4 regions of the Streptomyces sp. NBC_01454 genome follow, and region 1 is predicted to be linked to each of the others. Evidence: riboswitches for the same ligand, from Rfam matches in the RefSeq annotation. Region 1 holds a riboswitch; each other region holds the start of a gene.

Region 1 (7,247 bases):
GCCGCCCGCCGGCGCAGCACCGGCTCCTGGGCGAACAGCGCCAGCATGGAGCGCAGCAGCGCCGGATACCGCAGCCCGACGGGGGTGCGCAGCGCGGGCAGCTTGAGCCGCAGCAGCACCGCCATGATCAGCATCAGCGCCGCATTGACCCAGTACACGGTGCGCCAGCCGCCCACGTCGGCCAGCAGCCCGGCGGCCGTGCGGGCCAGCAGGATGCCCAGCAGCAGCCCGGTCATGACGGTGCCGACGGTCCGGCCGCGGTCGGCGGGGGCCGCGAGGGTCGCCGCGTAGGGCACCACGACCTGGGCGGCGACCGAGGTCAGCCCGGTCAGCGCGGTACCGGTCAGCAGCAGGGCGGCGTTCGGGGCGCTCGCCGTGACGGTGAGGAAGACGGCGGTGGCCGCGGTCAGGGTGACGGCCAGCCGGCGCCGTTCCAGCAGATCGCCGAGGGGCACGAGCAGCAACAGCCCGAGCCCGAAGCCGAGCTGGGCGACGGTGACCACCAGCGCGGCGGTGGATGCGGACAGCTGGAGGTCCTGGCCGATGACGTTCAGCAGCGGCTGGGCGAAGTAGTTGCCGGCGACGGACAGGCCGGTGGCGACCGACATCAGCAGCAGCGTGCCGCGCCCCAACCCCGGTCCGGTCGCCGCGGCATCCCCGGCGACCGGCTCTGTGATGTGCGCGGTCTCCACGCTTGACCTCCCCTGTGTCGCCCGCCACCGGGACGGCTGCGGGCACTTCCACCCTCGGTGACGAAAATCAATGAGTCCAACACATTGTTTTCATGGGATCCATCGTGAAATGAGATGGATGTCGCTTAAAGTCGGTAAGCGTGGAACTGCACCAGATGCGCTATGTGGTGGCCGTGGCCGAGACCGGCGGGTTCACCCGCGCCGCCGAGCGCTGCCGTGTGGTGCAGTCCGCGCTCAGTCATCAGATCGCCCGGCTGGAGAAGGAGCTCGGCGCCCGGCTCTTCGACCGGACCAGCCGCAGCGTCCGGCTGACCGCCGCCGGTGAGGCCTTCCTCCCCGTCGCCCGGCAGACACTGCAGTCGGCCGAGCGGGCCCGCGCCGAGGTAGCGGCGGCCACCGGTGAGGTACGCGGCCGGCTGGCGGTGGGGGCGATCTCCACCGTCGGGGCTGTCGACCTCGCCCGTGAGCTGGGCGATTTCCATGCCCGGTATCCACAGGTGCAGATCAGCCTACTGATGGACATGACCGAACCACTCGTGGAGAAGGTGCGCGAGGGTGCGCTGGACGTCGCCTTCATCGGGATGGTGCCCACCGCGCGCACCACCGGCGTACGGGAGAAGGAGCTGGCACGCGGCGAACTCGTCGCGGTGGTGCCGCCGGATCACCCGCTGGCCGGGCGGGAGTGGACCACACTGGCGCGGGTGGCGCGGGAGAACTTCGTGGACTACATGGCGGGGTCGGCGGCCCGCCGGCAGCGCGACGACGCGTTCCGTGCGGCGGGACTGGACTCCGAGGTGGCGTTCGAGGTGACCTCGGTCGAGCTCCTGGCGCAGCTGGTGCGCTCCGGCCTGGGCATCGGCATGGTCCCCCAGCCCACTGCCTCCGGGCTGCCCGGCCTCCGCACCGTGCGGGTCCGGCCGGCGCCCGAGCGGACCGAGCGGGTGGTGTGGAGCGCCCGGGGGCCCTCGCCGGCGGCGCTGGCGTTCCTGTCGGCGCTGGGAGTGGATCCGGCGTAGCGGACGGGCTCGCGGGGCCCCGGCGGGTGCGCGGGCGCGCCGTGGTGCGCCCACCGGTTACGGTCGGAAGGTGCCCCATGAGCCCCACCAGCCCCATCCCACCGCCGACGCCCACGCCGGCGCACCCGGTGACGCCCCCGCCGGCTGCCCCGCCGCAGCGGCCGCCGGGACGGCCGCCGAGACCGCCCCCGAGCTGTTCACCTGGGAGTTCGCCGCCGATCCGTACCCGGCGTACGCCTGGCTGCGGGAGCATGCGCCGGTGCACCGGACCCGGCTGCCCAGCGGCGTCGAGGCGTGGCTGGTGACCCGCTATACCGAGGCGCGCCAGGCGCTGGCGGACGGCCGGCTGTCCAAGAACCCGGTCCACCACAGCGAGACCGCGCACGGCAAGGGCAAGGTCGGCATCCCGGGGGAGCGCAGCGCCAACCTGATGACGCATCTGCTCAACATCGACCCCCCGGACCACACCCGGCTGCGCCGGCTGGTCTCCAAGGCGTTCACCCCGCGCCGGGTCGCCGCCTTCGCCCCGCGCGTCCAGGAGCTGACCGACCGGCTCATCGACGACTTCGCGGGGCGCGGCGAGGCCGATCTGATCCATGAGTTCGCGTTCCCGCTGCCCATCTACGCGATCTGCGATCTGCTGGGCGTCCCGCGCGAGGACCAGGACGACTTCCGCGACTGGGCGGGCATGATGATCCGGCACGGCGGGGGACCGCGCGGCGGCGTCGCCCGTTCCGTGAAGAAGATGCGCGGCTATCTCGCCGAGCTGATCCACCGCAAGCGCGAGACCCTCGGGGCCACCGCCGAGCCCGGCGAGGACCTGATCTCCGCCCTGATCCGGGCCTCCGACCACGGCGAGCACCTCACCGAGAACGAGGTCGCCGCGATGGCGTTCATCCTGCTCTTCGCCGGCTTCGAGACCACCGTCAACCTCATCGGCAACGGCACCTACGCGCTGCTGCGCCACCCCGCCCAGCGCGAGCTGCTGCAGAAGTCGGTCGAGGCCGGCGACCGCGACCTGCTCACCACCGGCATCGAGGAACTGCTCCGCTACGACGGCCCCGTGGAGCTGGCGACCTGGCGGTTCGCGACCCAGGAGCTGACGCTGGGCGGGCAGCGGATCGCCGCGGGGGACCCGGTCCTGGTGGTGCTGGCCGCCGCCGACCGTGACCCGGCGCGCTTCGAGGAGCCGGACGTGCTCGACCTGACCCGGCGGGACAACCAGCATCTGGGATACGGGCACGGCATCCATTACTGCCTGGGCGCTCCGCTGGCCCGGCTGGAGGGAGAGACCGCGCTGGCGACACTGCTGACCCGGCTCCCGGACCTCCGTCTCGCCGCGGAACCCGACGCGCTGCGCTGGCGCGGCGGGCTCATCATGCGCGGACTGCGGTCGCTCCCGGTGAAGTTCACACCCGAGCGCCCCTGACCAGCGGCAAGGCCATATTTGACAGCGCGTCAGCCGCGTGACCATTGCGTGATCTGCGCTACACCGACTTGTGACTACCCGTGACCCCGGCTACCTTTCGACCGACGATCGACGGGCTTCATTCGATCGGCCGAAGCGGGGGAGCGGTGAACCGGTGTATTGGTGCTGCCCTGCCCGCCCCGGCCGGAAGTCCGTCGGACAGCTCGTCCGACAACTCCACCGCGCGAAAGGCATCCGCATGCGTTCCGGGAACGGCCGACACCGTCGCCCCCGTCAGGCACCGGCCATCTTTGTCACCGCGGGAGTGACCGGCGCCGGCATCGCCCTGCCGCTGCTCGGCGCGAGCGGTGCCCACGCCGCCGACACCACGACCTGGGACAAGGTCGCCCAGTGCGAGAGCGGCGGGGAGTGGAGCGCGGCCGCGGGCAACGGCTACTACGGCGGCCTGCAGCTGACCCAGGAGATGTGGGACAACTACGGCGGCTCCGCCTACGCCTCACGCCCCGACCTCGCCAGCCGCGCCCAGCAGATCGTGGTGGCCCAGTCGATCCTCGACCGCCGCGGCCCGGAGGTGTGGACCAGCTGTGCGGCGGACGCCGGGCTGGCCCGGGACGGCCGCGCGCCGGAGGTCAACCCCGGCAGCACCGGCACCCCGGCGCCCGACCCGTCCGACGACGGGGACGCCACCGACCCCTGGGGCTCGTCCGGCATGCACGACGGCTCGGAGGCCACGGGCGGGCAGGACGAGCCGGGCGGCGACACGGGCACCGGACCGTCCGACGAGCCGACGCGGTCGACGCCCTCGCCCGACGCCCCGGACTCCGGCCGCGGCGGCGACCCGTCCGGCACGCCCGACCCGTCCGGCTCCGCGACGCCCGGCGACGGACAGAAGGACCCCTCGCCGTCCGCCGACCCGTCCGACGCCGGCAGCCGCCCGGACACCACCGGCACGCCGCGGGAGAAGCCCGCCCAGGGCAGGCACCGCGGAGGTGCGGACCACAAGGGCGGCGACGGCAGCCAGGACGGCCGGAACGGTCAGGACAGCCGGAACAGTGGGGACAGCTGGAACAGTGGGGACGGCCAGGGTGACGGCGGCGGCAGGGCCTCGCGCGGCGGTGACGCGCACCGTTCGGGCCCGGCGGCCGACGGCGACTACACCGTGCGCCCGGGTGACAGCCTGTCAGCCATCGCCACGGCCCACCGGCTGGCCGGCGGCTGGACCGCCCTCTACGACCGCAACGAGGGCGTCATCGGCTCCGACGCGGACCTGATCCAGCCGGGCCAGGTGCTCGATCTCGGGCAGAACGCAGGCTAGTTCGTCCCCCTTTGCCCCCTTTGGTGAAAGTGAGACAAGGGTCTCGTTGACCTCAGGGGGCCCGGGACCGTCCGGCCCCGGCGTACCGCGCCCCACCTGCGGAGATGTGACCCAGTCGTGATCGAAATCGGTCAACTTGGCGCAGATGGTGGGGTTTGAACACCACGGGGGTTGCTGCTTAACGTCAGGACCGCTCGCCAAAGCGGGCCCTCCGGTCACACGCCGAATCCTGCCGGTGATCGGGGGCAGTTGACGCGCAAGCGCCGTAGGCAGGAGCGGGGGAACCAAGGTAAGTGCCGGCCCCGCCCGTGAAAGCGGGCGACCGGCTTGGGGTGAAGCCACGTGCGATGCGCACACGGCCGGGCCACTCACAGCCCGAACCCGACAGCTCACCTCGCAGGCGTCGGTGAGGAAACGAACGAACCATGCTGATCAACAAAGGCAAGCACAGTCGTCCCTCCAAGGCCGTCCGCGTCGCCACCCTCGCCGGCATAGCCGGTGCGGCCGTGGCCGTCCCGCTGATGGGCGCCACCTCCGCCTCCGCCGCCTCGGTCTCCACCTGGGACAAGGTCGCCCAGTGCGAGTCCGGCGGCAACTGGTCGATCAACACCGGTAACGGCTACTACGGTGGCCTGCAGTTCTCGAACTCCAGCTGGGCCGCCGCCGGCGGTACCCAGTACGCACCGCGCGCCGACCAGGCCTCCAAGAGCCAGCAGATCGCCGCCGCCGAGAAGCTCCTCGCCATCCAGGGCCCGGGCGCCTGGTCCTGCGCCGGTGCCGGCAACCTGACCGCCGGCGGCCCCGCCGCGAACGTCGACACCTCCGGCTCCCAGACCAAGTCCGCCCCGCAGCAGGACTCCGGCAAGACCGAGGCCAAGACCGAGGCCAAGAAGGCCCCGGCCGCGCCCGAGAAGCGTGCCTCGCGCTCCACCGAGCGCAAGTCCCTGGGCCACGGCAACTACACCGTGAAGGCGGGCGACACCCTCGCCAAGATCGCCAAGGCCCACGGCACCAACTGGAAGTCGGTCTACGAGGCCAACAAGTCGGTCATCGGCGGCAACCCGAACCTGATCCTGCCGGGCCAGAAGCTCAACGTCTGAGCCGTTTCCTCACCGGAACTCCTGCCGGCCCGAGCGGCGGGCCCGCTTCCTCCGTGAGACAGCCCCGCCCGGCGCGCCATTCCCCCCAGCGCGCCGCGGCGGGGTTTCTCACACCTCGGGTCGCACCGGGGGAGATCCACTGCCGGCGCAAGCCGCTGACCGGCACCGTTCCGCGGCGTTGGCCGGTGCGCGAACAATGCGGTCAAAGGTCCCGTGAACTGGGCCTTTGGGCTCTTCCTTCCGTAATTCCGTCCCACGGAGCGGGCCAAGGGCAAGCTCACGCGCCCGGGGCCGTTAGGCTCGTGCTGCAGAACTCCAGACACCCACGAAGGAGACAACGTGCCGTCCATCGACGTCGTCGTAGCCCGCGAAATTCTCGACTCGCGAGGTAATCCCACGGTCGAGGTCGAGGTCGGCCTCGACGACGGCAGCACCGGCCGTGCCGCCGTGCCCTCCGGTGCCTCCACCGGCGCCTTCGAGGCCGTCGAGCTCCGCGACGGCGACCCGAACCGCTACCTCGGCAAGGGCGTGGAGAAGGCCGTCCTGGCCGTCATCGAGCAGATCGGCCCGGAGCTCGTCGGCTACGACGCGACCGAGCAGCGGCTGATCGACCAGGCCATGTTCGACCTGGACGCCACCGACAACAAGGGCTCGCTCGGCGCCAACGCCATCCTCGGCGTCTCCCTCGCCGTCGCGCACGCCGCCTCCGAGGCCAGCGACCTCCCGCTGTTCCGCTACCTCGGCGGCCCGAACGCGCACGTCCTGCCCGTGCCGATGATGAACATCCTGAACGGCGGCTCGCACGCCGACTCCAACGTGGACATCCAGGAGTTCATGATCGCCCCGATCGGCGCGGAGTCCTTCTCCGAGGCGCTGCGCTGGGGCGCCGAGGTCTACCACACCCTCAAGAAGGTCCTGAAGGAGCGCGGGCTGTCCACCGGCCTCGGTGACGAGGGCGGCTTCGCCCCCAACCTGGGCTCCAACCGCGAGGCCCTCGACCTCATCCTCGAGGCCGTCAAGCAGGCCGGCTATGCCCCCGGCCAGGACATCGCGCTCGCGCTGGACGTCGCCGCCTCCGAGTTCTGCAAGGACGGCAAGTACCAGTTCGAGGGCAAGGACCGCTCGGCCGCCGAGATGACCGAGTACTACGAGGAGCTGGTCGCGGCCTACCCGCTGGTCTCCATCGAGGACCCGCTGTTCGAGGACGACTGGGCCGGCTGGAAGGTCATCACCGACAAGCTCGGCGCCAAGGTGCAGCTCGTCGGCGACGACCTGTTCGTCACCAACCCCGAGCGCCTCGCCCGCGGCATCGAGGAGGGCTCCGCCAACGCGCTGCTGGTGAAGGTCAACCAGATCGGCTCGCTGACCGAGACCCTGGACGCCGTCGAGCTGGCCCAGCGCAACGGCTTCAAGTGCATGATGTCGCACCGCTCCGGCGAGACCGAGGACGTCACCATCGCCGACCTCGCCGTCGCCACCAACTGCGGCCAGATCAAGACCGGCGCCCCGGCCCGCTCCGAGCGCGTCGCCAAGTACAACCAGCTGCTGCGCATCGAGGAGATCCTCGACGACGCCGCGGTCTACGCCGGCCGCTCCGCCTTCCCGCGGTTCCGTCACGGCAGCTGACCCACGGCGGCCCGCCGCCCCGGGGGACCGGGGCGGCGAGGGCTAATCGGGCGAGACAACCGCCCAGCA
Region 2 (7,247 bases), 2.9 Mb from region 1:
CCTCGGCGTAACCGGAGGACAGGATCAGCACCCCCTGGACGCCGTGTTCACCGCAGTCACGGACGACGTCGGGGACGCGGTCCGCGGGCACGGCGACGACGGCGAGATCGACCGGCTCGGAGATCTCGCGCAGCGCGCGGACGGCCGGTACGCCTTCGGGGTCCAGCCGCTGCATCCCGTCGGGGAACGCGTGGTTGACGGCGTGCACCCGGCCCGTGAAGCCGGAGTCCAGGAGACTGCGCAGGGCGGTGCGGCCGACACCGCCGGTGGCGCGGCCGGTGCCGATGACGGCGACCGAGCGCGGGGTGAGCAGCCGCTGGACGGAGCGGGCCTCGGCCCGCTGCTCGCGGCCGCGCATCACAGCCATGGACTGCTCGGTCGGCTCCAGATCGAACTCCAGCCGGACCACACCGTCTTCGAAGGTGCGCTTCTGGGTGTAGCCCGCATCGGTGAACACCTTGATCATCTTGGAGTTCGCCGGGAGCACCTCGGCGGCGAACCGGCGGATGCCGCGTTCACGGGCGACGGCCGCGATGTGCTCCAGGAGGGCGGAGGCGACGCCGCGGCCCTGGTGGGCGTCCTGGACGAGGAAGGCGACCTCCGCCTGGTCGTCCTCGGGGTCCTTGGCGGGCAGGCCCTGGTCGTTGATCCGGTCGTAGCGGACGGTGGCGATGAACTCGCCGCCGACCATCGCGGCGAGACCGACCCGGTCGACGTAGTCGTGGTGGGTGAAACGGTGCACATCGCGGTCGGACAGGCGCGGGTAGGGGGCGAAGAAGCGGTAGTACTTCGACTCGTCCGAGACCTGTTCGTAGAAGGAGACCAGCCGCTCGGCATCGTCGGGGGTGATGGGGCGGATCCGCGCCGTCCCGCCGTCACGCAGCACCACGTCTGCTTCCCAGTGGGTCGGGTACGCGTGGTCCTGCGACTTCTGCATGCGGACAGCGTACGGCCGGGCACCGACAACGGGCCCGGCGCGCGTACGCTCGGGGTGCAGGCAGGCCGATGATGCCGTGGAGACCGTGCGGCGGGCCCGGCCGGCCGGGCCTCCCTTGGGGACCAGGGGCGGCGAAGGCCAGCAGGCGCGTCCGCTGGAGCAGGTCCGGCAGCGTGAGAGACTGGTCTAGACAACAGTCACGACTTTGAAGGGCAACACCATGGCAGAGCGCCGCGTCAATGTCGGTTGGGCCGAAGGCCTGCACGCCCGCCCCGCGTCGATCTTCGTCCGCGCGGCCACCGCCTCCGGTGTCCCGATAACGATCGCCAAGGCCGAGGGCAACCCCGTGAACGCCGCCTCCATGCTCGCGGTCCTGGGCCTCGGCGCCCAGGGCGGCGAGGAGATCGTGCTGGCCTCCGACGCCGACGGCGCCGAGGCCGCGCTCGACCGCCTGGCCAAGCTCGTCGCCGAGGGTCTCGAGGAGCTCCCCGAGACCGTCTGAGCCCACAGGCTCTCTGCTGTACGCGGCGGCCCCGTCGCGGCGACCGGTCACCGGTTGCCGCGACGGGGCCGCTTCACTGCGCCCTGAGTCCGAGGCGGGGCCACGGTGTGTGCACGGCCGCCGCGCGCGCCTTTGTCGCGCGGGTGCACCGGATTTTCCCGACCACCCGGAAATCCGGCGGGCGAGAAATAGCGCGCACGTCAGCTGTGACAACCCATCTCGGTGCCGCAAAACGTGCACCATTCGGCGCGCACCATTCACCGTTCGCGGCGCCACAGAATAGATCCCCGAATACCGGCCGCATTTGCACCGGAGGGATCTCGCTTCTGCTCACCGAAGCCCGTTCCACACGTCCCGCACTTCTTCGCATGCGGGACCTCTTTGTATACGGGACGGTTGTTAAGGGCGGACGCGCACCGTGTTGACGGGCGGTTTCGGATCCCTCACCCCGGTCTTGAGCGGGCGTCGCAGCCGGTACACGGGGAGTGAGCGCTCGACATGAGCCGCCATCAGGGCGCGGGCCCGCTCCGCGTCTCCCCGGGCCACCGCGTCCAGCACGGCACCGTACTCGTCCCACGACTCGGCGGAGCGGGTCGGCGGCTCCACGGCGTACATCCACTCGATCTTGCGCCGCAGCTGGGTCAGCAGCGCCGTCAGGCTGGGGCTGCCGACCGCCTGGGCCAGCGTCTCGTGGAACCAGTCGTCCAGCTGCTGCAGGTCCCCCGGATCGCCGTGCCGGGCCCGCTCGCGGCCGAGCCGCACCAGGCCGCGGAGCACCTTGAGGTGGGCCGGGCTGCGGCGGGCGGCCGCGCGGGCGGCGCCCAGCGGCTCCAACAGGGCGCGGACGTCCAGGAGATCGGCCGCCTCCTGCGCGGTGGGCTCGGCGACGCAGGCCCCGGCGTGGTGGCGGGTGGTGACGAAGCCCTCGGACTGCAGGGTGCGCAGCGCCTCACGGACCGGCACTCTGGAAACGCCGTAACGGGCCGCGAGGATCTCCTCGATCAGCCGGCTCCCCGGCGCCAGCGCACCGGAGACAATGTCGTCGCGAATCGCCGTGCACACCGCATGCGCGGAAATATGGCCTCGCATCTTCCGAGCCTCCGCCGTGATCCCCAGGAAACGCCGCCGGTCGGCGGCTTTTCCGTGACTCTATTAGACCGGCACGGCTTTTCCGACGGGCACAGAATATTCATGGATACTTTTGGCCGGAAGTCGTGGGCACGCCGGCTCCGCCTCCGGTGCACGCCCCCCGCACCGCAAACGCGACGCCGCGCCGGATACGCCGAAGCCCCGGTCATGGGACCGGGGCTTCGGGAGGACGCGCGGTGCGGGGCACCCCTCCCGGGCGTGGGGACGGGCCAGCGGCAGGTCAGACGTTGACGCCGTGTGCGCGCAGGTAGGTGATCGGGTCGATGTCCGAGCCGTAGTCGGGGCCGGTGCGGGCCTCGAAGTGCAGGTGCGGGCCGGTGGCATTGCCGGTGGCACCGGAGAGGGCGATCTGCTGGCCGCGGGTGACCTTCTGGCCGACCGAGACGGCGAACGACGACAGGTGACCGTACTGGGTGTACGTGCCGTCGTTCATCTTGATCACGATGTTGTTGCCGTACGAGCCGCCCCAGTCCGCCTCGACGACGGTGCCCGAGCCGACGGCACGGACGCTGGTGCCGGAGGCGGCGTGGAAGTCGATGCCGGTGTGGCTGCCCGAGGACCACAGGCTGCTGGACGCCTTGTAGCCGGTGGAGACGTAGGAGTCGGCGACCGGCGCGACGAAGGTGTTCAGACGCTTGCGCTCGGCATCGCGGGCGGCGCGCACCTTGGCCTTGTGGGCGGCCTCGGCACGCCGCTTGGCCTCGTCGGCCTGCTTCTTCGCGACGGCTTCGGCCTTCGCCTGTGCGGCGGCGGACTCCGCGGCGGCGCGCTGCGCGTCGGCCTGGGCCGCGACATGGCCGGCGAGCTCGTCACCCATCACGACGGCCTGCTGCAGACCGGTGTCATGGGTGGGTGCCACGTCCGTCGCGGCCAGTGCCGGCGAGGCCACGGAGGCGACCACACCGCCCGCCGCGAGGGTGGCTATACCGGCGACGTTGCGGGTCGTCCGGGTAGGACGGTTGGCGCGGCGGTGCTTCCCGGTGGCACGGATGAACGCCATGTACGGGCTTGTCCTTTCCCTCCTTCTCGCCTACCGGGTTAGCTGACGGGTTCGGAGCAGGAAGGTCTCCTACGGGCTCCTCGGGAGAGGAGTCCGATTCACCCCAAGGGACGCGTGGGTCCCCGGCTCCCCTGGCTCGCGCCGTACGGGGACTCGGCGATGACTGTCCGGTGCCACTGTTGTGGCGGACTTGTGACGAACAGCCGGGACGACGCTAAACGGGGCCACTTTCGTGGGGCAAACAGAAGCCGATTTTTGTGCGGGATGCCACAAGAACCTGCGCAACCAGCTGTAAGAAAACGGACATACAGCGGCTCCCGTGGCGAGTGAGTGCCACGGGAGCCGCTTTGTCGATATATGACCTTTCGTCATACGGGCGGGGTTAGCCGCCGACGACCGTCACCTCGCCGATGCCCAGCTCCTTGACCGGCTCGGCGATCTGCGCCGCGTCACCCACGAGGACCGTCACCAGCCGGTCCACGGGGAACGCGCTGACCGCCGCCGCGGTCGCCTCGACCGTGCCGGTCTCCACGAGGCGGGCGTACAACTGCGCCTGGAAGTCATCCGGGAGGTGCTGCTCCACCTGGTCGGCCAGCGTGCCCGCGACGGCCGCCGCGGTCTCGTACTTCAGCGGCGCGACCCCGACGAGGTTCTGCACGGCGACATCCCGCTCGTCGTCGGTCAGCCCCCCTGCCGCGAGGGTCCGCAGCACCTTCCACAGGTCCTCGAGGGCCGGAACGGTGGAGGCGGTGTCCACCGAGCCGCTGATGGCCAGCAGCGCGGCACCCGTGGCCCCCTCGGGGGACGTGGGGGCGGTGGAGCGGAGCACCTGGCCGAACGCGCGCACCCCGTAGGTGTAGCCCTTCTCCTCACGCAGCACACGGTCCAGACGGGAGGTGAGGGTCCCGCCCAGGCAGTACGTGCCGAGGACCTGCGCGGGCCACACCCGGTCGTGCCGGTCGGGGCCGATCCGGCCGATGAGCAGCTGCGTCTGGACGGCACCGGGACGGTCGACGATCACCACGCGGCCGGTGTCGTCGGCGGCGATCGGCGAGGCCTTCAGCGGCTCGGCCGTCGAGCCGCTCCAGGCGCCGAGGGTGTCGGCCAGCGCCGCGTCCAGGTCGACGCCGGTGAAGTCGCCGACGATGACGGCGGTGGCCGTGGCGGGCCGTACATGGGCGTCGTAGAAGCCGCGGACGGCCGCGGCGTCGATGCGCGCGACGGTCTCCTCGGTACCCTGGCGCGGGCGCGACATCCGGGCCGTGGCCGGGAACAGCTCCTTGGACAGCGCCATCGCGGCGCGCCGGGCCGGGTTGGCGAGCTCGTGCGGGATCTCGTCGAGGCGGTTGCGGACCAGCCGCTCGACCTCGCTCTCCGGGAAGGCGGGGGCGCGCAGCGCGTCGGCGAGCAGGCCGAGCGCGCGGTGCAGCCGGGAGGCCGGCACCTCGAGGGAGACCCGTACACCGGGGTGGTCGGCGTGCGCGTCCAGGGTGGCGCCGCAGCGCTCCAGCTCGGCGGCGAACTCCTCCGCGTCGTGCTTGTCGGTGCCCTCGGACAGCCCCCGCGCCATGATCGTGGCAACGCCGTCCAGGCCCTCGGGCTCGGCGTCCAGGGGCGCGACGAGGTTGATCTCGACGGCGACGACCTGCTGGCCGGGGCGGTGGCTGGTCAGGAGGGTGAGACCGTTGGGCAGTTGGCTGCGGTCCGGCGCCGGGAAGGCCCACGGCTTGGGCGCGCCGCCTTGGGGCTGCGGGTGGAAGTCCATCGTGCTCACAGGGGTGTCGGCGTGGGTGGTGGCGTCGCTCACTGGTCCGCCTGCCCTTCCTCGGTGTCGGCGGCGTCGTTCGGCTCGGTCGGCTCGTAGACCAGCACCGCGCGGTTGTCGGGGCGCAGCCGGGCCTTGGCGACCGCCTGCACCTCCTCGGGGGTGATGTCCAGGACACGCTGGACGGCGCTCAGCGCGAGCTGCGGGTCGCCGAACAGGACGGCGAAGCGGCACAGTTCGTCGGCGCGGCCGCTGACCGTGGCGAGCCGGTCCAGCCATTCACGCTCCAGCTGGGCCTGCGCCCGTTCCATCTCCTCCGGGGTCGGCCCCTCGGCGGCGAAGCGGGCCAGCTCCTCGTCGACCGCGCGCTCGATGCCGGGGACCTCCACCCCGCCGGACGTCTTCACGTCCAGCCAGCCCAGCGAGGGCGCGCCGGCCAGCCGCAGCAGGCCGAAGCCGGCGGCCACCGCACTGCGGTCACGGCGCACCAGCCGGTTGTACAGACGGGAGGACTCGCCGCCGCCCAGTACGGTCAGCGCGAGATCCGCGGCGTCCGCCTCACGGGTGCCGTCGTGCGGCAGCCGGTAGGCCGCCATCAGGGCGCGGGAGGGCACGTCCTCCTCGACGACCTCACGCAGCTGGCCGCCGATGATGTCGGGCAGCGTGCCGTCGCGCGGCGGCTGCTTGCCGTCGTGCGAGGGGATCGAGCCGAAGTACTTCTCCACCCAGGCCAGCGTCTGCGCGGGGTCGATGTCACCGACGACCGACAGCACGGCGTTGTTGGGCGCGTAATACGTACGGAAGAACGCCCGCGCGTCCTCCAGGGACGCCGCATCGAGATCGGCCATCGACCCGATGGGCGTGTGGTGGTACGGGTGCCCCTCCGGGTACGCCATGGCCGTCAGCTTCTCGAAGGCCGTGCCGTAGGGGACGTTGTCGTAACGCTGGCGGCGTTCGTTCTTGACGACGTCGCGCTGGTTCTCCAGGCACTCGTCGTCGAGCGCGGTCAGCAGCGAGCCCATCCGGTCCGCCTCCAGCCAGAGCGCGAGCTCCAGCTCATGGGCGGGCATGGTCTCGAAGTAGTTGGTGCGCTCGAAGCTCGTGGTGCCGTTGAGCGAGCCGCCGGCACCCTGCACCAGCTCGAAGTGGCCGTTGCCCGTCACCTGCGCGGAGCCCTGGAACATCAGGTGCTCGAAGAGGTGAGCCAGGCCCGTACGGCCCTTGACCTCGTGGCGGGAGCCGACGTCGTACCACAGGCAGACCGCTGCGACCGGTGTCAGGTGGTCTTCGGAGAGCACCACGCGCAGGCCGTTGGCCAGCCGGTGCTCGGTCGCTGTCAGGCCGCCGGAGCCGGCTTGTTCTGTGGCCGTGTGACCCATGGGCATGTACGTCCCTTCGATCCGCTTGCGAGGAAGTTCTGTCACTGTATGCAAGCGCGTCGGCATCTGGCGAAGTTCCCGGGCGACCGGCCCTGTACGTGCGCCCCGTGCGGCTTCCTCGGGGGCCGAAGGGGGAGTCGCGGTCAGCGTTGTCGGTGGGGCGGTCCACAATGGTCGGCGTCAGACTCAGAGATATGCGCGGGCTGAGCCCCCGCCCGGTTGACCCGACGGGTTGACCGACGCTTTCCGATATCGGCAGTAGACGCAGCAGAAGGAGCCGCAGCCGCGATGGCCCGCCGCAGCACGAAGACCCCGCCGCCGGACGACTTCGAGGAGAGGATCCTCGACATCGACGTCGTCGACGAGATGCAGGGTTCCTTCCTCGAGTACGCGTATTCGGTCATCTACTCGCGCGCCCTGCCGGACGCCCGCGACGGTCTCAAGCCCGTGCACCGCCGCATCCTGTACCAGATGAACGAGATGGGCCTGCGGCCCGAGCGCGGCTACGTCAAGTG
Region 3 (7,247 bases), 1.7 Mb from region 1:
TGACGCAGGCGATGCCGATCACCCTCGCGCCCGACGCCCCCGCCGGCCGCCGGGCCGCCGGGCCGGACGCCGGGAAGGCCGGCCGCGGCCGGGGCCGGCGGCGCCCGGTGAAGCGGTCGGCGCTGCTGACCATCGCCGTCCCCTCGGTCGCCACCCTGGGAATCTGCGCCGTGGCCGCCGCGTCCGTCGCCCACTTCGGCGAGGACGACAAGACCGAGGCGACCGCCCAGTCGGCGCCCGACGCGACGGCCGTCAAGCCGTCCGCGGCCAACAGCAAGCTCGACACCCAGCTCGCCGGGCTCAGCGCCAGCGCCGATGACTTCCGCGACCGGGCCAGCCGGACGCAGGAGCGCATCGACCTCAAGGAGCGCCAGTCGCTGGACCGCAAGCGCAAGGCGGAGGACGCGGCCCGCAAGGAGGCCGCACGCCCCAAGTTCGTGCTGCCCGTCACCCAGCACGGGCTGAGCGCCACCTTCGGCCAGGCCGGCGTCAACTGGATGTCCGTGCACACCGGAATCGACTTCCCGGTCAGTTACGGCACCCCGGTCATGTCCGCCACCGACGGCACCATCCGCACCCAGTGGAACTCCGCCTACGGCAATATGGCGATCGTGACGGCGCCCGACGGCACGGAGACCTGGTACTGCCATCTGAGCAGCACCAAGATCCGTTCCGGGGAGGTCAAAGCCGGTGAGCGGATTGCCTATTCGGGCAACTCCGGCAACTCCACCGGGCCGCATCTGCACTTCGAGGTGCGCCCGGGCGGCGGCGCGGCGGTCGACCCGCAGCCGTGGCTGCGCGACCACGGCCTCAACCCGAACTGACCGCCCCCCGCACACCCGCCGTTACGGCTCCCCCACCGGCTACAGCTTCTCCACCGGCGCGTACCGCAGCAGCAGCCGCTTGGGCTTCTCGCCGCCGAAGTCGATGGTCGCCTCGGCGTTGTCGCCGCTGCCCTTGACGCCCACGACCGTGCCGAGCCCGAAGCTGTCGTGGGTGACGCGGTCGCCGACGGTCAGCGAGACGACCTGGCGGTCCTTGGCCCGGCGGGTGGCGAAGCCGCTCGGCCCCTTGGTGCGCGACGACAGCGCGGAGCCCAAGCCGCCACCGGCGCCGCCCGAGAGCCCGCCCATCGACGCGGACGGCGTCGCCTGGCCCGTGCGCTTCCACTCCACGTACTCGCCCGGGATCTCCTCCAGGAACCGGGAGGGCGGGTTGTACGAGGGCTGGCCCCAGGCGCTGCGCATCGTCGAGCGGGTGACGTAAAGCCGCTCGCGGGCGCGGGTGATGCCGACGTAGGCCAGCCGGCGCTCCTCCTCCAGCTCCTTGGTCTGGCCCAGCGAGCGCATGTGCGGGAAGACGCCGTCCTCCATGCCGGTCAGGAAGACGACCGGGAACTCCAGGCCCTTGGCGGTGTGCAGCGTCATGAGGGTGATGACGCCGCTGCCGTCCTCGTCCTCGTCCGGGATCTGGTCGGAGTCGGCGACCAGGGCGACCTGCTCCAGGAAGTCGGAGAGGGTGCCCCCCGCAACGGCAGTGCCGGGTGCCTCCGCATCCACACCGCGGTCCTGCTCGAATTCCAGGGCCACGGCGGCGAGTTCCTGGAGGTTCTCGATCCGGGTCTCGTCCTGCGGGTCGGTGGAGGCCTGGAGCTCGGCGAGGTAGCCCGTGCGCTCCAGGACCGCTTCCAGGACGGTGGCGGGGCCGGCGCCGGACTCGACGATGGTGCGCAGCTCCTCCATGAGGACGTTGAAGCGCTTGACGGCGTTGGCGGAGCGGGCCGCCATGCCGTACGCCTCGTCGACCCGGCGCAGCGCCTGCGGGAAGGTGATCTTCTCGCGCCCCGACAGGGCGTCGATCATCGCCTCGGCGCGGTCGCCGATGCCGCGCTTGGGGACGTTCAGGATGCGGCGCAGCGGGACGGTGTCCTCGGGGTTGGCGAGCACCCGCAGATACGCGAGGACGTCGCGGACCTCCTTGCGCTCGTAGAAGCGCACTCCGCCGACGACCTTGTAGGGCAGCCCGACCCGGATGAAGATCTCTTCGAAGACCCGGGACTGGGCGTTGGTGCGGTAGAAGACGGCGACGTCGCCGGCCTTGGCGTCGCCGGCGTCCGTCAGGCGGTCGATCTCGTCGGCGACGAACTGCGCCTCGTCGTGCTCGGTGTCGGCGACATAGCCGGTGATCCCGGGGCCGCTGCCGGCGTCGGTCCAGAGGTTCTTGGGGCGGCGGTTCTCGTTGCGCTCGATGACGGCGTTGGCGGCGGACAGGATCGTCTGCGAGGAGCGGTAGTTCTGCTCCAGCAGGATCGTGGTCGCGTCGGGGTAGTCCTCCTCGAACTGGAGGATGTTGCGGATGGTGGCACCGCGGAAGGCGTAGATCGACTGGTCGGCGTCGCCGACGACGCACAGCTCGGCCGCCGATTCGGCGGGGCCGACCAGCTCGCGCACGAGGGTGTACTGGGCGTGGTTGGTGTCCTGGTACTCGTCGACGAGGACATGGCGGAAGCGGCGGCGGTAGTGCTCGGCGACATCCGGGAAGGCCTGGAGCAGACTGACCGTCGTCATGATGATGTCGTCGAAGTCCAGGGCGTTGGCCTCGCGCAGCCGGGCCTGGTACATCGCATACGCCTCGGCCAGCGTCTTCTCGAACCCGTCGGCGGCCGTCCCGGCGAAGCTCTCCTCGTCGATGAGCTCGTTCTTGAGGTTGGAGATCTTCGCGCTGAAGGACTTGGGCGGGTAGCGCTTGGGGTCCAGATCCAGATCGCGGCAGACCAGCGCCATCAGGCGCTTGGAGTCGGCGGCGTCGTAGATCGAGAAGGAGGAGGTGAAGCCCAGCTTCTTGGACTCGCGGCGCAGGATGCGGACGCAGGCGCTGTGGAAGGTGGAGACCCACATGGCGTTCGCGCGCGGGCCGACGAGCTCCTCGACGCGCTCCTTCATCTCGCCCGCGGCCTTGTTGGTGAAGGTGATCGCGAGGATCTGGCCGGGGTGGACATGGCGCTCGGCCAGCAGATGGGCGATGCGGTGGGTGAGCACCCGGGTCTTGCCGGAGCCGGCGCCGGCGACGATCAGCAGCGGGCCGCCGGTGTGCACCACGGCGGCCTTCTGCTCGTCGTTGAGCCCCTCGAGCAGCGCGGCGGCATCCACGGCGGGGCGGGCGGCGCCGTCGCGGTAGTGGGTCTCTCTGGGGCCGGGCGCGTCGAATTTCCCGCCGAAGAGGTCGGCGGGGATCTCCTCGGGGGCTGGCTCGTGCCCGTCCTCGGGAGGCGGCGGGTGCTCCTCGCCCTTGTGGCCGAGGTCCGCCAGGAAGCTGTCGTCAAAGAGGCTGCTCATCGCCCACCGAGTCTAGGCCGCCGCACTGACAACCCGCCGCGCAGTGCCGATTGTCGGCCGTATACCGGGCGCGCGGGGCGGCGCGCTGGTCAGGCGGCCGGGCCCGGGCCGAATGGTGCGGCGCCCCGTCTACCCGAATCCGACATCTGCCACAACAACCCCCGCATCGCGTTCAGGTCACAAAAAGGTTTCGGGCATATCGAACATCAGCCTTCACAGGAGCCACACGAGTTGGCTAACGTCCTCGCTCAGGCAGCCCGCCTCCCCGCGTACGACAGTGTCCGCACGGGCCGCCGCGCCGAGTCCGGCCCTGCCATGAGGCACCCGGAGCCGGGGACCCACCAGCACCACCGGGGTGAATCGATCCGTACGGCCGTCACAGACGGACGTCGGACCGTAGGGCAAGCCTTCCGTCATCGACACCGCCCGAACCCGACAGCTAACCCGGTAGGCGGTCACGGAAGGAGTTGCCGGCCTTGGCGTCCCATCGCAAGCCGCGCACCAGCGTCCTCGCCTCGCCCGGAGGCCGCCGTACGGCTGCCGGGCTCACCACCGCTGCCCTCGCGTCGGTCACCCTGCTCTCGCAGACCGCCGACGCGGCCCCCAGGGCGCCGAAACCCACCGTCGAAGAGGTCAAGAAGAAGGTCGACGACCTCTACCACCAGGCCGAGGTGGCCACCGAGAAGTACAACGGAGCCAAGGAGCGCGCCGGCGAACAGCAGCACACCGTCGACGGCCTGCTCAACGCCGCGGCCAAGCGCGCCGAGCAGATGAACAGGTCCCGGCACCAGCTGGGCATGTACGCGTCGGCCCAGTACCGCACCGGCGGGATGAACCCGACGGCGCAGCTGATGCTCGCCAAGGACCCGCAGCAGTTCTTCGACCGCAGCCATCTCATGGAGCGGCTGACCGGCCGGCAGAAGCAGGCCGTCACCGACTACCAGGAGCAGGCGGCGGCCGCGGCGCACCAGCGGGCCGAAGCGACCGACAGCCTGGAGCGGCTGCAGAAGTCGCAGGCGTCCCTCAAGGAGTCCAAGCGCTCCGTCCAGGACAAGCTGACCGAGGCCCGTCAGCTGCTGTCCCGGCTGACCGCGCAGGAGAAGGCGCGGCTGGCGCAGCTGGAGCGCGAGAAGGAGGCGGCCGCCAAGCGCAAGGCCGACGAGGAGGCGCGCAGGCAGCGCGAGCGGCAGCACGACGGCGGCGGTTCCGCGGGCGGCCAGACCGGTGGCGGCTCGGACGGCGGCGGTTCGACCGGCACCCCGTCCTCCACCAAGGCCGCGCAGGCGATCGCCTTCGCCCGCGCCCAGATCGGCAAGCCGTACGTCTGGGGTGCGACCGGCCCCAGCTCCTACGACTGCTCGGGGCTGACGCAGGCGGCGTGGAAGGCGACCGGCGTCACGATGCCGCGGACCACCTGGGACCAGGTCAAGATCGGCACGCGGGTGTCCACCAAGGATCTGCAACCCGGTGACCTGGTGTTCTTCTTCGACGACATCAGCCACGTCGGGATGTACATAGGCGACGGCAAGATGATCCACGCGCCGCACCCGGGCGCCAGCGTCCGGGTGGAGTCGATCTACTACATGCCCATCTACGGGAGCGTCCGCCCGGGCTGAGGCCCGGCGCCCTCCGCTCCCCCACAGGCCACCCCCCACGGCCACCCCCCACACGCCACCGCGCGGCCGTCGCCTCCGATATGGAGTGCGAGGACCGCGCGGTGTGCCGTGGTGGGGCGGTGGTCCGCGCCGTCAGGTCCGGCGCGCCGCTCAGGTCCTTCTCAGGTCCAGAGCACCGCGATAAAGATGTTGGCCACCGTCAGCGCGCCGACCGCGCCGAAGAGCGGCTTGTCGACCGTCTCGTCGTCGCGCTTGACGTAGACCAGCGCCAGGATCACCACCAGGACGGCCATCTTGATGCCGATCTTGAGGGTGTTGACGTGGTGGCCCTGGGCCTCGTTGAGGCCGACCAGCGCGACGCCGGTGACCAGCATCGTCAGCGCGCCGTGCAGCATGGCCGGCACGAAGCGGGCGGTGCCCGCGCCCATCGCCTTCATCTGGGTCAGGAAGCCTCCGAGCAGGGAGGCGATGCCGATGATGTGCAGGGCGACGAAGAGATTGATTACTACGTCCATAGTGCGGGATCGTAGCCGCCGCATAGCACGGCCCTGCGGGCAGGGCGCCCACAATCGTCGCTTCGGTCATGGGCGGGCCGGTACCGGCCGTCCGGCCGTCGGCCGCACGGTCATCGGCACACCCGCACCGGTCGAAAGCGAACAATGCCGGGCAAGCGGACCCCCCGGCGCAACACCCAGGCTTAGCGTCCTCCTCCAGGCGGTCGACTCCCCGCCGTCGCCGGCCCCCCACCGGCGACCCGTCGGCCGCCTCGCCGCGAGGTGCGGCGGCGGTTCGTTCCCCCGTTACGGACCGCCGCCGGCCCCCGGCTCGAAGGGAAGGAAGTGACGGCCACCGTGGCCTCGCACCGCAAGCCCCGGCAGCATCCGCTCGCCTCGCTGACCGGCGGCACGCGCACCGCGCGCACCGCCGCCACGCTGGCACTCGCCGGTGCCGCCACCGCCACCGTCTTCGACGGCACCGGCCAGGCCGCGCCCCAGCCCACCCCCGCCCAGGTCAAGGGCCGGATCAACGCGCTGTACCAGGAGGCAGAGGTGGCCACGCAGAACTACAACGGTGCGAAGGAAGCCGCCGGCACCGCACGCCGGGAGCTGAGCCGGCTGCAGGACGAGGCCGCCCGCAGGACCCAGAAGCTCAACACCGCCCGCACCGAGCTGGGCGCCCTGGCCGCGAGCCAGTACCGCTCCGGCGGGGTGGACCCGACCGTCCGGCTGCTGCTGTCCGCGGATCCGCAGCGCTATCTCGACGGCGCCGCGGTCCTGGAGCGTACGGGCAGCCATCAGGCGACCGCGGTGGCCGGTTACGCGCGCCGGCTCGGCAGCGTACGGCAGGTCCGGCAGCGGGCCGAGGAGACCGCGGAGCGGCTGGCGGCCACCGAGGCCACGCTGAAGAAGCACCGGGTCACGGTCGTCCACAAGCTGGACGCCGCCGAGCAGTTGCTGAACCGGCTGACCGCCGAGCAGCGGAAGCGGATGGCGGGCCGGGACGGCGACGGCGACGGCGACGGCGACGGCAAGGAGGCTGCCGGCCGGGACCACCCGGACCGGGGGACGCGCGGGGACGGCCCCCTCGACGGGATCACCCACGGCGCGGGGATCGCCCCCGGCGCCGGGGGTGCCGCGGCGGCCGCCCCCAACCCCCGTGCCGCGCGGGCCGTTTCCTTCGCCTACGCCGCGCTGGGCAAGCCGTACGTCTGGGGCGCGACGGGCCCCTCCGCGTACGACTGCTCGGGGCTGACCCAGGCCGCCTGGAAGTCCGGCGGCGTCGCCCTGCCCCGGACCACCTACACCCAGATCAGCTCCGGCCCGCGGGTCGACCGGTCCCAACTCGCCCCCGGTGACCTGGTGTTCTTCTACTCCGGCATCAGCCATGTGGGGCTCTACATCGGCGACGGCAAGATGATCCACGCCCCGCATCCGGGGGCGCCGGTACGCATCGCGCCGATCGACCAGATGCCGTTCGCCGCGGCCACCCGTCCGGCTTAGGAGCGGCCCCGGCGGCCGGCCCGGCGCGGGGCCGCGGGCGCGGACGGCGTGCTCACGCCCGGAGCTGCCTCCCCAGCCAGTGGAAGATCTCCGGTACCTGGTGGCGCCACACGGCCGTGGTGTGGCCGCCCGCGTTCGCCGGGATCAGCTGCACGGCCACCGTCGTGGGGCGCTTGGCGAGCTGGCGCAGCCCGATGCCGGCCTGGTAGCCGTCGCCCGCCGCACCCGACACGTACAGGGCGGTGCGCGGCGGCTTGCCGGCCGCGTTGGCGGCCTTCAGGATGTGCAGCGGGTTG
Region 4 (7,247 bases), 4.4 Mb from region 1:
AGGTCAGCCCTCGCGGGCCGCCGCGCACACCGCGGCGCAGATGCGCGCCAGATCGTCGTCGCCGGTGATGTACGGCGGCATGGTGTAGATAAGGTCCCTGAACGGGCGCAGCCACACCCCCTCCCGGACCGCCGCCCGGGTCGCGGCCGCCATGTCCACCTCGTGGTCGAGCTGCACGACACCGATCGCGCCGAGCACCCGCACCTCGCGGACCCCGGCGTGGCTCGCGGCCGGCGCCAGCCCCGCCCGCAGTCCGGTCTCGATCCGCTTGACCTCCTGCGCCCAGTCCTGGGACAGCAGCAGATCGATCGAGGCATCGGCGACCGCCGCGGCGAGCGGATTACCCATGAACGTCGGGCCGTGCGCCAGCACCGGCAGGGCACCGCGGGAGATGCCGTCCGCGACGGCCGCCGTGCACAGCGTCGCCGCCAGGGTCAGATAGCCGCCGGTCAGTGCCTTGCCGAGACACATCACATCGGGGGAGACCCCGGCGTGTCCGGCGGCGAAGAGCGAGCCCGTACGGCCGAAGCCGGTCGCGATCTCATCGAAGATGAGCAGCACGCCATGCGCGTCGCAGGCCTCCCGCAGCACCCGCAGATATCCGGGGGAGTGGAACGACATCCCGCCCGCACCCTGGACCACCGGCTCCACGATCACCGCCGCCAGCTCCTCGGCGTGCCGGCCGATCAGCTCGCGCAGCTGCGCCGCGTACGCCTCGTCCGGTGCGGCATCGAAGCCGGCCGGCGGCGCGTCCGCGAAGATCTGCCGCGGCAGCACCCCCTGCCACAGCTCGTGCATTCCGCCGTCCGGATCGCACACCGACATCGGCTGCCAGGTGTCGCCGTGATAGCCGCCCCGCCAGGTCAACAGCCGCTGTTTGCGCGGCTTGCCGAGCGAGCGCCAGTACTGCAGGCACATCTTCACGGCGACCTCGACCGACACCGAACCGGAGTCGGCGAGGAAGACGTGCTCCAGCGGCTCCGGGGTGATGTCCACCAGCCGCTTCGCCAGCCGCACCGCGGGCTCATGGGTGAGCCCGCCGAACATCACATGGCTCATCCGCCCCAGCTGGCCGTGCGCCGCCTCGTTGAGCACCGGGTGGTTGTAGCCGTGCACCGCCGACCACCACGACGACATGCCGTCCACCAACTCGTCCCGGCCCTCGACCGGTTCGGCCAGCCGGAGCCGGACCCCGGAGGCCGACTCCACCAGCAGCGGTGCGGTCCGGCCGGGCATCGGCCCGTACGGATGCCACACGTGCTGCCGGTCGAGGGCCAGCAGCTCGCGGGGGGAGAGCGGCTCAGGCATTGGGCGGCAGCTCGGTACCGGCACCCCGGCGGCGCACCGAGACCAGGTCGCGGCGGCTCTCCTCGGGCGGCGCGGGGATCGTGGCGGCGGGCGCCGCGTCGCCGCCCGCGCAGGTGGACTCCGCGTGCTCCGCCCCGCCGCAGCTCGCGCGGCGGTGCTCGGGCAGCGTGCTGGTGTCGGTGCCCTCGACCTCGAAACCGGCGTCCGCGATCATCGCCAGATCGTCCTTGCCGGCCTGGCCCTCGCTGGTCAGATAGTCGCCGAGGAAGATGGAGTTGACCAGGTGCAGCGCCAGCGGCTGCATGCTGCGCAGATGCACCTCGCGGCCGCCGGCCAGCCGCACCTCGATGTCCGGGCAGACGAACCGCACCATCGCCAGAATGCGCAGCGCACGCTGCGGGGTGAGGTGCCACTCCTTGGCGAGCGGGGTGCCCTCGAAGGGGATCAGGAAGTTCACCGGGACGGAGTCGGGGTCCAGCTCGCGCAGCGCGTAGACCACATCGACGAGATCGGCGTCGCTCTCCCCCATACCGGCGATCAGCCCGGAACAGGCCGACATTCCGGCCGCCTGGGCCTGCTGGACGGTGGAGACACGGTCCGAGAAGTCGTGCGTGGTGCAGATGTCGCCGTATGTGGCTTCCGAGGTGTTGAGGTTGTGGTTGTACGCATCGGCGCCCGCCTCGTGCAGCCGCCCGGCCTGACCCTCGGAGAGCAGACCCAGGCAGGCGCACACCTCGATGCCCTCGTTCTGCTCCTTGATGGTGGAGATCGTCTTCGAGACGCGGTCCACGTCCCTGTCCGTGGGACCACGGCCACTGGCCACCAGACAGACGCGCTTGGCCCCGCCGGCGACCCCCGCGGCCGCCGCCTTGGAGGCGTCGTCCGGCTTGAGCCAGGTGTACTTGAGGATCTCCGCCTTCGACCCCAGCCGCTGCGAACAGTACGAGCAGTCCTCGGGGCACAGACCCGACTTGAGGTTGACGAGATAGTTGAGTTTGACCCGCCGCCCGAACCACTGACGGCGCACCTTTCCGGCCGCGGCCACGACATCGAGCAGTTCGTCATCGGAGGTCGCCAGCACGGCCAGCGCCTCTTCGCGGGTCGGCAACTCGCGCCGCAATCCCTTGTCCACCAGTGCGTTCAGCAGGTCCATGGCGTTGATCCTGGCCTACGTCACCGTCCCCGGCCAAGGAGGATTCCCACAACGACCCTGGATGGAGGTGTGTGTATCGCCACACTGTGGGCCTGCGGAACGACCGCTAACGTCTATCAACAGCCCACAATCGAGGCCCACGGACGAAGGACGCCGATGCCGCAGGACTCCGCCCCCACGCTGCCCCGCGACAGCTCACCGGCGGCCCCCGCCGAGGCCCGCCGTCCGGCACCCGGCACCGCCTTCGACTGGATCGATGAAGCCCGCGACGCACGCCGGCGCGCCGGACTGGTCCGCACCCTTCGTCCCCGCCCGGCCGACCACCCGCTGCTCGACCTGGCCGGCAACGACTACCTCGGACTCGCCCGGCACCCCGAGGTCACCCGTGGCGCGGCCGCCGCCGCACACCGCTGGGGCGCGGGCGCGACCGGCTCCCGGCTGGTGACCGGCAGCACCGAACTCCACGCCCGGCTGGAGTCGGAACTCGCCGCCTTCTGCGGCTTCGAGGCCGCGTTGGTGCTCTCGTCCGGTTACACCGCCAATCTCGCCGCGGTCACCGCGCTCACCGCCGCCGGCACCCTGGTCGTGTCCGACGCGGGCAACCATGCCTCCCTCATCGACGGCTGCCGGCTGTCCCGGGCCCGCACCGAAGTGGTCCCGCACGCCGACCCGGAGGCCGTACGCGCCGCGCTCGGCGGCCACGACGGCCGGGCGCTCGCCGTCACCGACTCGGTGTTCTCGGTCGACGGCGACGCCGCCCCGCTCCCCGCACTCGCCGAGGTCTGCCGGACGCGGGGCGCCGCGCTGCTCGTCGATGACGCCCACGGACTGGGCGTCCTCGGCGAGGGCGGCCGCGGCGCACTGTGGGCGGCCGGGCTCGCCGGCGACGGCGATGTGGTGACCACCGTGACGCTCTCCAAGTCGCTGGGCGCGCAGGGCGGTGCGGTGCTCGGCCCGGCCCGGGTCATCGAGCACCTGGTCAACACCGCCCGGTCGTTCATCTTCGACACCGGTCTCGCCCCGGCGGCGGCCGGCGGCGCACTCGCCGCGCTGCGGGTGCTGGGCCGTGAACCGCAGCGCGCCACCCGGGCCGGGCAGGTCGCACGCACGCTGCACGACCGGCTCACCGCGGCAGGTCTGACGGCGGTGCGGCCGGACGCCGCGGTGGTCTCGGTCCGCGCGCCCTCGCCGGAGGCGGCGGTCGGCTGGGCCGCCGACTGCCGCGCGGCCGGACTCGTCGTCGGCTGCTTCCGGCCGCCGTCGGTGCCCGACGGGATCTCCCGGCTCCGGCTGACCGCCCGGGCGGACCTGACGGACGATCAGATTGACACGGCGGTCGGCACGATCCTGGCCACGGCGCCGGTCGGCTGACCCGTCGTCAGGAGCGGGCGTCGCCCGTCGTCGTTCCCGTGGTCACGGTGCGGGGGAGTGGCGGGCGAACGCGCCGCGCAGCAGGGCCCGCAGGGTGTCCGCGGCCGGGCTGCCGGCGTCGGGCCGGTGGGCGACCGCGATCCGGCGGCGCAGCTCGGGCGGGTCCAGCCGGCGGACCCCCAGCGGTGTCACCGAGCCCTCCGCCACCATCTCCGGAACCACCGCCACCCCCAGCCCCGCGCTCACCAGCGCGCACGCCACCGCATAGCTCGGCGACTCACAGCGCACCGCGACGCTCGCCCCGGCCGCCGCCAGCACCGCCTCCACCTCCCGCCGGTTGGGATTGGCCGGCGCCATGCTGACCAGCGGCTGTCCGGCGAGTTCGGCGAGCGGCAGCCGTCCGGGGCCCGCCGACAGGGCATGGCCGGGCGCCGTGACCAGCACCAGCTCCTCCGTCAGCAGCGGTTCGAGGCGCACCCCGTCCGGCGGCGGCATCGCCTCGCCCGGCACATAGGCATGCGTCAGCGCCAGATCGACGTCGCCCACCGCCACCGCCTCGGCGGCCTGTGGCGGCACGTACTCCGTCACGCTCAGCTCCACATCGGGGTGCGCCCGGCGGAAGGCGCTGAGCGCGGGCGGCAGCAGATGCGTACCGGCGGTCATGAACGTGCCGACCCGCAGCCGGCCCCCGGACAGCCCCGCCAGCCGGGCCAGCTCGTGCCGCGCCTGCGCCAGCTCGTCGAGCACCCGCCGGGCCCGCACGAGCAGCAGCTCCCCGGCCGCCGTCAGCCGCGTCCCCCGGTGGTGGCGCACCAGCAGCGCCGTCCCCGCCTCCCGCTCCAGCTTGGCCAGCTGCTGGGAGAGTGCGGGCGCGGTGTAGCCCAGTCGGGCGGCGGCCCGGGTGATCGAGCCGGCCTCGGCCACCGCCACCAGTGCGGCCAGTCGTGTGGGGTCGTACATAAGAACCTCTTTAGGCCCTCCCAGAACATTGCCACTACCCATTAAAGGCTCTGACCAGCGAAGCTGCTGGCATGGACGGACAGCTGATGGCCTTCACCGGAGTCGCCGCGGGCATGGTCACCATGCCGGGCGCGGACTTCGCGGTCGTGGTGCGCAACGCGCTCGACTCGCGGCGCGCGGGGGTGGCGACCGCGGTCGGGGTCGCCGGCGGGCTGCTGGTGCACACCGCAGTGGCGGTGGCCGGGCTCGCGGCCGTGCTGGTCGCCGTGCCCGCGCTGTTCGGGGCCGTCCAACTGCTCGGCGGGGGCTATCTGTTGTATCTGGGGGCCCGCGCGCTGACCGCGGCATTGCGGCGCCCGGCGGCCACCACGGACCCGACGGCCGCACCCGCTGAAGGGGCGCCGGGCGACGACAGCCACCCGGCCGCGCCGCTGGGCACCGCGCGCAGCCTGCGCCAGGGCTTCCTGGCGAACGCGCTCAATCCCAAGGCCCCGGTCCTCTTTCTCAGTCTGCTGCCGCAGTTCGTCCCGGCGGGACAGCCCGCACTGCCCCGTACGCTGCTGCTGGCCACCCTGGTCGTCGCGATGGCGCTGGTGTGGTTCCCCGCCGTCGCGCTGCTCGTCGACCGTCTGGGCACCTGGTTGCGCCGCCCGCGGGTGGCCCGTGCCCTGGAGGCCACCACCGGAGCGCTGCTGACGGCGCTGGGGGGCGTCCTGCTGGTCGAGGTGGTGCTCGCCTGAATCGCGGCACGCCCCGTGCCTCCGGCCGTTCGGCCGGAGGTAATTGACGGGTAGTCAGAAGAGTGCGCGGCTCAGCGCACCCGCCCGTACCAGACCCCGTGGCTCCAGATCCGTTCCAGCCGCACCGTGCTCCCGGCCTTGGGCGCATGCCACATCCGGCCGTTCCCGGCGTAGATCCCCACGTGGTAAATGCCGCTGCCCGAATGGAAGAAGACCAGGTCGCCACCGCGGCGGGCCGCGGCCGGGACGTGCCGGGTGCGGCTGTACTGCGCGGCGGCGGTACGGGGCAGGACCCGGCCGGCGCGCAGGAACGAGTACAGCGTCAGCCCGGAACAGTCGAAGGCGTTGGGCCCCTGGGCGCCGTACCGGTAGGGGGAGCCCCGTTTGGAGGCGGCGACCCGCAGCGCGTGTGCGGACACGGACGCGGCCTCCACGTCCCCGGTCGCTCCCGGGGCGATCATCGTTCCGCCGAGCGTGACCAGCGTCAGCGCGGCGACGGTGCCGGTGCGCGCCAGCACACTCGGCGTATGCATGCGCACAGTCATGCGCAAACCCTTCGTCAGCCGCCTGCGAAGGAAGACCTGTCGGGTTCGGGCAGGCGAAGAATGCCCGGCCGTGCGTACGGCTTCACCCCAAGGAGTCCGCCGGCCCGTGAAGGCCGTGGACCCCGTCCTGCTCGGGTCCTCCGCTCCCGCCGGTCCAGAACGTCGACCGGACATCCGGTACGGCGGCGGGATTAGGCGCCCGTCCGGACCGCCCCGTCGCTGTGGCGGGGTCTTGTCGTCGAAGGGATCCTCACGCACCCGCCGCCCAAACTCCGAGTTGAAATTGCCGTGTGTGAGATGGGTCACATTTGGCCTGAATGGTGGGTTTTGTTCCCTCAGGCGTCAGGATCCCGGGTGTCGCACGCCCCGGACCTGGAACGAAACATCCGGGACCGGAGAAATTGCCGGTGAAGGGGCAATTCGTGGCCACTGCGCAACGGCCGTGAGGGCTACGCCGTATGGGCAGCCCCACCGCGTGTCGCGTCAGATCTCCTCGGGCGGCGGCAGCGCCACGAGCCCGGCCCGCCGTTCGCCGTCCAGCACCCGCAGCGCGCGGGTCAGGGTGTCGCGGTGCAGCTCGCTCTCGCCGCGCTGGTGCATCAGTGTCAGCGCGTCCCGCAGTCCGGTGGCCTTGCCGACGAGTGCCTGGGCGGCGCGCAGCCCGCTGTAGGTGCCACCGCCGCGGGCCGGGTTGATGCGGCCCAGCAGATCGAGCACCTCCAGATAGCGGTCGATCAGCTCACCCTCGGCGCGGGTGAGGGCGGGCAGCGGCGGGAGTTCGGGTGGCAGCATGCGCGCTCACCGCCCGGTGGGCGGGTGCGCCGACTGCTTGCGGTCGCGGGTGAGGCCGTCGATCAGGCCGTACTCCTGGGCGGCGCGGGCGTCGAAGATCTTGTCGCGTTCGATGTCGGCGGCGATCCGCGCACGGGGCTGACCGGTGTGCCGCGCGAGCATCTCCTCCAACATGTCGCGGGTGCGCAGCAGTTCCTCCGCCTGGATCTGCAGATCGGTGGCCTGGCCCTGGACGGGCTCGTGGAGTGCCGGCTGATGGATCAGGATCCGGGCGCCGGGCAGTGCCAGCCGCTTTCCGGGGGCGCCGGCGGCCAGCAGCACCGCGGCGGCGGAGGCGGCCTGCCCCAGGCAGACGGTCTGCACGTCGCACGACACGAA

What was found. A riboswitch is a leader RNA that binds a small molecule or an ion and turns the genes downstream of it on or off. The one in region 1 is predicted to bind cyclic di-AMP.
Region 2: linked by a shared signal. The riboswitch ahead of OIU81_RS08965 (M23 family metallopeptidase) and the one ahead of OIU81_RS22010 (transglycosylase family protein) in region 1 are both predicted to bind cyclic di-AMP.
Region 3: linked by a shared signal. The riboswitch ahead of OIU81_RS13860 (C40 family peptidase) and the one ahead of OIU81_RS22010 (transglycosylase family protein) in region 1 are both predicted to bind cyclic di-AMP.
Region 4: linked by a shared signal. The riboswitch ahead of OIU81_RS02085 (C40 family peptidase) and the one ahead of OIU81_RS22010 (transglycosylase family protein) in region 1 are both predicted to bind cyclic di-AMP.

The regions. Positions count from the first base shown of each region.
Region 1 is NZ_CP109460.1:4,941,223-4,948,469, forward strand. Features, by position in the region: gene OIU81_RS21990 (MFS transporter) at 1-692, opposite strand, end outside; gene OIU81_RS21995 (LysR family transcriptional regulator) at 833-1,708, shown strand; gene OIU81_RS22000 (cytochrome P450 family protein) at 1,779-3,137, shown strand; gene OIU81_RS22005 (transglycosylase family protein) at 3,376-4,452, shown strand; cyclic di-AMP (ydaO/yuaA leader) riboswitch at 4,704-4,870, shown strand; gene OIU81_RS22010 (transglycosylase family protein) at 4,878-5,552, shown strand; gene eno (phosphopyruvate hydratase) at 5,892-7,178, shown strand.
Region 2 is NZ_CP109460.1:2,063,404-2,070,650, forward strand. Features, by position in the region: gene OIU81_RS08950 (bifunctional acetate--CoA ligase family protein/GNAT family N-acetyltransferase) at 1-937, opposite strand, end outside; gene OIU81_RS08955 (HPr family phosphocarrier protein) at 1,158-1,439, shown strand; gene OIU81_RS08960 (GntR family transcriptional regulator) at 1,839-2,528, opposite strand; gene OIU81_RS08965 (M23 family metallopeptidase) at 2,809-3,588, opposite strand; cyclic di-AMP (ydaO/yuaA leader) riboswitch at 3,601-3,757, opposite strand; gene OIU81_RS08970 (M16 family metallopeptidase) at 3,971-5,353, opposite strand; gene OIU81_RS08975 (M16 family metallopeptidase) at 5,392-6,732, opposite strand; gene OIU81_RS08980 (DNA gyrase/topoisomerase IV subunit A) at 7,021-7,247, shown strand, end outside.
Region 3 is NZ_CP109460.1:3,192,559-3,199,805, forward strand. Features, by position in the region: gene OIU81_RS13850 (M23 family metallopeptidase) at 1-824, shown strand, start outside; gene pcrA (DNA helicase PcrA) at 864-3,335, opposite strand; cyclic di-AMP (ydaO/yuaA leader) riboswitch at 3,622-3,804, shown strand; gene OIU81_RS13860 (C40 family peptidase) at 3,812-4,951, shown strand; gene OIU81_RS13865 (hypothetical protein) at 5,113-5,466, opposite strand; gene OIU81_RS13870 (C40 family peptidase) at 5,791-6,951, shown strand; gene OIU81_RS13875 (alpha/beta hydrolase) at 7,004-7,247, opposite strand, start outside.
Region 4 is NZ_CP109460.1:572,437-579,683, reverse strand. Features, by position in the region: gene OIU81_RS02110 (adenosylmethionine--8-amino-7-oxononanoate transaminase) at 4-1,308, opposite strand; gene bioB (biotin synthase BioB) at 1,301-2,461, opposite strand; gene OIU81_RS02100 (8-amino-7-oxononanoate synthase) at 2,618-3,832, shown strand; gene OIU81_RS02095 (LysR family transcriptional regulator) at 3,875-4,792, opposite strand; gene OIU81_RS02090 (LysE family translocator) at 4,864-5,532, shown strand; gene OIU81_RS02085 (C40 family peptidase) at 5,604-6,077, opposite strand; cyclic di-AMP (ydaO/yuaA leader) riboswitch at 6,082-6,272, opposite strand; gene OIU81_RS02080 (hypothetical protein) at 6,561-6,869, opposite strand; gene OIU81_RS02075 (ATP-dependent Clp protease proteolytic subunit) at 6,876-7,247, opposite strand, start outside.